Methylibium petroleiphilum PM1: one gene and its partner. The protein of the gene in region 1 interacts with the protein of each later gene in a pairwise test. Links are inferred from orthologs where the notes say so. Each region holds a gene or a part of one and is shown in the gene's direction. Other genes may lie near its edges. The genes, in order: secD and pheT.

Region 1 (3,290 bases):
CCCCTGTGTGGGGCCGTTTGCAATTCGAGGTGCCGGCGGGCCGGCACCTCGAAGCCACCGGTCGACGAGTCCGGCCTGCCCCGGATATCACCCGCCATCGAACCTTCTGCGCGGCGCCTGCTCCAACCGGCCCGGGAGGGAGCGCGCACTACAATGCGCGCTGTCGCTGGTGCAACCAATTCAAGGACGAGACAGTGTTCATTTCCGAAGCTTTTGCCCAGGCCGCTCCGGCCGCCGCCGCCGGTGGGGAGTCGAGCCTGCTCACGATGCTGCCGCTCGTGCTGATGTTCGTGGTGCTGTATTTCGTGATGATCCGCCCGCAGATGAAGCGCCAGAAGGAGCACAAGGCGATGGTCGATGCGCTGGCCAAGGGCGACGAGGTCGTCACCGCCGGTGGCGTGCTCGGCAAGGTGGCGAAGATCGGTGACACCTACCTGCATGTCGAGGTCGCCAGCGGCGTGGAACTGCAGGTGCAGCGTTCCGCCGTGGTGCAGGTGCTGCCCAAGGGCACGCTGAAGTAAGCGCAGGCGATCGTGCCGCCTGTGCGGCGCGAGGCCCGAAGGCCGCGGTCACCGCTGGGTGTCGCGGCCTTTCGTGCAAACAAGGGCGCCGTGTGGCACGGTGCCAGGACGGGGGGTCGCCCCCGAGGATGCTGCAATGAACCGCTACCCATGGTGGAAGTACGCGATCCTGGCGATCGCGCTGCTGGTCGGGCTGGTCTATACCTTGCCCAACTTCTTCGGTGAGGCACCTGCCGTGCAGGTGTCGAGTGGCAAGGCCACGCTGAAGGTCGACGCGACGGTGGTGCCGCGCGTCGAGCAGGCCTTGCAGGCGGCCGGACTGCAGGCCGATTTCGTGCAACTCGACGGTGCGTCGATCAAGGCACGCTTTCGCGACACCGATGCGCAGATCAAGGCCAAGGACGCCATTGCCAAGGCCTTGAACCCTGACCCGGCCGATCCGGGCTACATCGTCGCGCTGAACCTGCTGTCGCGTTCACCGACCTGGCTGCGATCGCTGCATGCGCTGCCGATGTACCTGGGCCTCGACCTGCGCGGCGGGGTGCATTTCCTGATGCAGGTCGACATGAAGGCGGCGCTCACCAAGCGCGCCGATGTGCTGACCGGCGACATCCGCAGCCTGCTGCGCGACAAGAGCATCCGCCACGCCGGCATCGCGCGTGAAGGCAACACGGTCACGATCGCCTTCCGCGACGCGGCGACGCGCACCGCCGCGCGGGCGGTGCTGACCGAGCCGCTGCCCGACCTGCAGTGGTCCGAGGCGGCCCGTGACAGTGAATTCACGCTGACCGGCAGCCTGAAGGCCGAGGCGGCGCGCCGCGTGCAGGATCAGGCCATCAAGCAGAACATCACCACGCTGCACAATCGGATCAATGAACTCGGCGTGGCCGAGCCGGTGATCCAGCAGCAGGGCGCGGACCGCGTGGTGGTGCAGTTGCCGGGCGTGCAGGACACGGCGAAGGCGAAGGACATCATCGGCCGGACCGCGACGCTCGAACTGCGCATGGTGGACGACAGCGCCGAGGCGGCCGCCGCCGCGACCGGCAGCGGGCCGGTGCCGTTCGGGGCCGAGCGCTACGTGGAGCGCGGCGGTGCCGCGCTGATCGTCAAGCGCCAGGTCATCCTCACCGGTGACAGCCTGACCGACGCGCAACCCGGTTTCGACGGCCAGACGCAGGAACCGGCCGTGCACCTGACCGTGGACGCCAAGGGCGCACGCATCATGCGCGACGTCTCGCGCGACAACGTCGGCAAGCGCATGGCGATCCTGCTGTTCGAGAAGGGCAAGGGCGAGGTCGTGACGGCTCCGGTGATTCGCGGTGAACTCGGCTCGCGCTTCCAGATCTCGGGCCGCATGACGACGCAGGAGGCGAGCGATACGGCGCTGCTGCTGCGTGCCGGTTCGCTGGCGGCGCCGATGGAGATCGTCGAGGAGCGGACCATCGGTCCGAGCCTTGGCGCCGAGAACATCGACAAGGGCTTCAACAGCGTGATCTACGGCTTTGCCGCGATTGCCGCGTTCATGTGCGCCTACTACCTGCTGTTCGGCGTGTTCTCGACCATTGCGCTGGCGGTGAACCTGCTGCTGCTGGTGGCGGTGCTGTCGATGCTGCAGGCCACGCTCACATTGCCCGGCATCGCGGCGATCGCGCTGACGCTGGGGATGGCGATCGACGCCAACGTGCTGATCAACGAACGGGTGCGCGAGGAACTGCGCGCCGGCGCTTCGCCGCAGGCCGCGATCCACACCGGCTACGAGCGCGCCTGGGCCACGATCTTCGATTCGAACATCACCACGCTGATTGCGGGCGTTGCGCTGCTGGCCTTCGGCTCAGGTCCTGTCCGCGGCTTCGCGGTTGTGCACTGTCTCGGCATCCTGACCTCGATGTTCTCCGCGGTGCTGTTCTCGCGTGGTCTGGTGAATCTCTGGTACGGGCGGCGCAAGAAGCTCAAGGGCGTGTCGATCGGTCAGGTATGGCGTCCGGACGGCGCTGTGCCGCCGGCGGCCCAGGCCTGAGTAGAAGGAGACGGTTCCATGGAGTTCTTCCGCATCAAGCGCGACATCCCGTTCATGAAGCACGCGTTGATCTTCAACGTCGTGTCCTTCGTGACCTTTGCCGCCGCCGTGTTCTTCCTCGTGACGCGCGGTCTGCACCTGTCGATCGAGTTCACCGGCGGCACGGTGCTCGAGGTCGAGTACGCCAAGACGGCCGACGTGCCCAAGGTGCGCAGTGCGGTCGAGGCGCTCGGTTTCGGTGAGGTGCAGGTGCAGAACTTCGGCACCTCGCGCGACGTACTGGTCCGGCTGCCGTTGCGGGGCGACGTCAAGCAGCAGGAGGTGGTGGGCCGTGTGTTCAGCGCGCTGTGCGCGGCCGAGGGCGGTCAGGTCACGCAGTCGCAATCGGTCAGCGACAAGGGCGAGTCGGTCAGCGCGCAGGTCTGCGACGCCGGCGGCGCGCAACCGGTGATGCTCAAGCGCAGCGAGTTCGTCGGGCCGCAGGTCGGCAAGGAACTGGCGACCGACGGTGCGATGGCGCTGGGCTTTGTCGTCATCGGCATCATGATCTATCTTGCGATCCGCTTCGAATGGAAGTTCGCGGTCGCGGCGATCGTCGCCAACCTGCATGACGTGATCATCATCCTGGGCTTCTTCGCCTTCTTCCAGTGGGAATTCTCTCTGTCGGTGCTGGCGGCCGTGCTGGCGGTGCTGGGCTATTCGGTCAACGAGTCGGTGGTCATCTTCGACCGGATTCGCGAGGCCTTCCGCCG
Region 2 (3,402 bases), 1.7 Mb from region 1 along the record:
AACATCAGCTTCAAGGACCTGAAGTCGGTCTACGTGAGCTTCATCCGAGCCTTCTTCGAGACCAGTGACCTGCAGATCCGCTTCCGGCCCAGCTACTTTCCGTTCACCGAACCGAGCGCCGAGATCGACATGATGTTCGGCAGCGGTCCGCTGAAGGGCCGCTGGCTCGAGGTGTCGGGGTCCGGACAGGTGCACCCGCAGGTGATCCGCAACATGGGCCTGGACCCAGAGCGCTACATCGGCTTCGCCTTCGGCTCGGGCATCGACCGGCTGGCGATGCTGCGCTATGGCGTCAGCGACCTTCGGCTGTTCTTCGACGGTGACCTGCGCTTCCTGTCGCAGTTCAAGTGATCCGACTTCCCCAACGACACAGGCGTCATGCAATTTCCTGAATCCTGGTTGCGCGAGTTCTGCAATCCGCCGCTATCGACCCCCGCGCTGGCCGAGACGTTGACCATGGCCGGCCTCGAGGTCGAGGAACTGCGCCCTGTGGCGCCGCCGTTTGACAAGGTGGTCGTGGCTGAGGTGCTCGCTATCGAGAAGCACCCCAACGCCGACCGGCTTCATATCTGCCGGGTCGATGTGGGCGCCGGTACGCCACTGTCGATCGTCTGCGGTGCGCCGAACGTGCGAGCCGGGATCAAGGTTCCCTGCGCGCTGGTGGGCGCGGAACTGCCTCCGGCCGAGGCGGGCGGTGCTCCGTTCCAGATCAAGCTCGGCAAGCTGCGCGGCGTGGAGAGCCAGGGCATGCTGTGCTCAGCGCGCGAGCTCAAGCTGTCGGAAGACCATGGCGGCCTGTTGATCCTGGCCGACGATGCCCCGGTCGGTACGAGCATCCGCAGCCATCTCCAGCTCGACGACACGCTATTCACGTTGAAGCTCACGCCCAACCTGGCCCATTGCCTGAGCGTCTACGGCATCGCACGCGAGGTGTCGGCGCTGACGGGCGTGCCGCTCAAGCAACCGGCCTTTGCGCCGGTGCTGCCGACGCACGGCGCAAAGCTGCCGGTTCGCGTCGCAGCGCCCGAATTGTGCGGCCGCTTCTCGGGGCGCATCGTCCACGGCGTGAACCCGCGGGCGGCGACACCGCCCTGGATGGTGGAGCGCCTCGCACGCTGCGGCCAGCGCTCTGTGAGTGCACTGGTCGACATCTCGAACTATGTGATGTTCGAGTTCGGCCGTCCTTCGCACATCTTCGATCTCGACAAGATCCATGGGGGGCTCGAAGTGCGCTGGGGTCGGTCCGGTGAGTCCTTGGAACTGCTGAACGGCAGCACCATCGAGGTCGACGCAGCGGTGGGGGTGATCGCCGACGATCGGCAAGTCGAATCGCTGGCCGGGATCATGGGCGGCCAGGCCACCGCGGTGACCGACGACACCCGCAACGTGTACGTCGAGGCCGCATTCTGGTGGCCGCAGTCGATCGCAGGACGCTCACGCCGCTACAACTTCAGCACCGACGCCGGGCACCGCTTCGAGCGCGGCGTCGATCCGGCGCAGACGGTCGAGCACATCGAGCGCATCACGCAGCTGATCCTCGACGTCTGCGGTGGCGAAGCCGGTCCGATGGACGACCAGATCCTCGCGCTGCCCGAGCGCACGCCGGTCGCGATGCGCGTCGATCGTGCCTGCCGCGTGATCGGCATGCCGGTCTCGCAGTCCCAGTGCGTCGGCGTCTTCCAGCGGCTGGGTCTGGCGTGTCGCGAGGAGGATGGACGCATCATCGTCACGCCGCCGAGCTGGCGTTTCGATCTGCAGATCGAGGAAGACCTGATCGAGGAGGTCATCCGTGTCCTCGGCTACTCGATGCTGCCCGACACACCGCCGCTGGCCCCCGTGACGCCCCGCGTGATGTCGGAATCGCGCCGCGGGTTGCACACGCTACGGCACGCGATGGCCGGTCTGGATTACCAGGAAACCGTGAATTTCAGCTTCGTCGAGGCACGCTGGGAGCGCGACTTCGCCGGCAACGAGGCCCCGATCCGGCTGCTCAATCCGATCGCTGCGCCGCTGGCCGTGATGCGATCCAGCTTGATCGGCAGCCTGATCAACGTGTTGCGCTTCAACCTCGCGCGCAAGGCGGCGCGGGTGCGCGTGTTCGAGATCGGCCGCGTATTCCTGCGCGATCCCGCCGCCGTCGACAGCGATTCGGGTGTCGCCGGCGTCGACCAGCCGCTGCGACTGGGAGGCCTGGCCTATGGGGGCTGCGATGAACCGCAATGGGGCACCACCGAACGCGGCGTCGACTTCTTCGACGTGAAGGGCGATGTGGAAGCGCTGCTGGTGCCACGCCGACCGCGCTTCGTCGCGGCGGAGCACCCAGCCCTGCATCCGGGGCGCAGCGCCCGCATCGAGTGCGACGGCCGGACAGTCGGCTGGATCGGCGAGTTGCACCCGCGCTGGCGCCAGGCCTACGAGTTGCCGCAAGCGCCGGTCGTGTTCGAACTTGATGCGCAGGCGCTGTCGGAGGGCGGTGTGCCCATCTATACAGCCATCCCGAAGCAGCAGGCGGCGGTTCGGGACATCGCCCTGATCGTCGGCGATCACGTAGCTCACGATGCACTGATGCAATCGATCTCCGTAGCACCCAGCAGCGGCGTCGTGCGCAGCGCACGCCTGTTCGATGTCTACCGCCCCAAGAACCCAAGTGCCGAGGTGGCTGCCGGTGAGCGCAGCCTGGCCATACGGCTTGAACTGTTGGACGAGCATGGCACGCTGACCGACGAGCGCATCGACGCCGCAGTCCGCTCCGTGCTGGACACACTTTCTGCGCAACTGGGCGCCCGCCTGCGGGCCTGACCGGCGCCGATACGGAAGAATCCGACCATGGACCGAGTGCTGCTCCCGACCCTCGAGACACCGACGCTGACCAAGGCCGAACTCGCCGAACTGCTGTTCGAGCGCCTGGGCCTGAACAAGCGTGAATCCAAAGACATGGTCGAGGCCTTCTTCGAACTGATCCACGGCCAACTGGTCGAGGGGCAGGACGTCAAGCTTTCCGGCTTCGGCAACTTCCAGATCCGGCGCAAGGCCCCCCGGCCCGGGCGCAACCCGCGCACCGGGGAGGCGATCCCGATCAAGGCGCGCAATGTGGTGACGTTCCACGCAAGCCACAAACTCAAGGGCGTCGTGCAAGGTGACATACCGAGCGCGGAGGAGTTCGAGTAAAGTCTGAGGTCATACGCCACAGGCCTTTGATTTCCAATGGAAAAATCGCTGCCGCCGATCCCCGCCAAGCGGTATTTCACGATCGGTGAAGTCAGCGAGCTGTGCGGCGTCAAGCCCTATGTGCTGCGGTATTGGGAGCAGGAGTTCTCGCAACTCAAGCCCATGAAGCGGCGTGGCAACCGTCGCTATTACCAGCACCACGAGGTCCTGCTGATCCGGCGGATCCGGGAACTA

The links.
Region 2: the proteins of secD (region 1) and pheT interact in binary tests that used the Escherichia coli proteins (3 or more experiments, as listed by UniProt). The link is inferred for Methylibium petroleiphilum PM1 from one-to-one orthologs.

The regions. Positions count from the first base shown.
Region 1 is NC_008825.1:299,831-303,120, forward strand. What follows is about bases 122-3,097. They hold secD (protein translocase subunit SecD), read left to right. Parts: upstream 122-657; coding sequence 658-2,538; downstream 2,539-3,097. Other genes in these bases: yajC (preprotein translocase subunit YajC), read left to right, coding at 195-521; secF (protein translocase subunit SecF), read left to right, coding at 2,557-3,097. Also shown: more of secF, read left to right, coding at 3,098-3,290. UniProt on the Escherichia coli protein: Part of the Sec protein translocase complex. Interacts with the SecYEG preprotein conducting channel. SecDF uses the proton motive force (PMF) to complete protein translocation after the ATP-dependent function of SecA.
Region 2 is NC_008825.1:2,015,966-2,019,367, reverse strand. The notes cover bases 1-3,088. They hold pheT (phenylalanine--tRNA ligase subunit beta), read left to right. Parts: upstream 1-378; coding sequence 379-2,799; downstream 2,800-3,088. Other genes in these bases: MPE_RS09480 (integration host factor subunit alpha), read left to right, coding at 2,827-3,088; pheS (phenylalanine--tRNA ligase subunit alpha), read left to right, coding at 1-351. Also shown: more of MPE_RS09480, read left to right, coding at 3,089-3,168; MPE_RS09475 (MerR family transcriptional regulator), read left to right, coding at 3,205-3,402.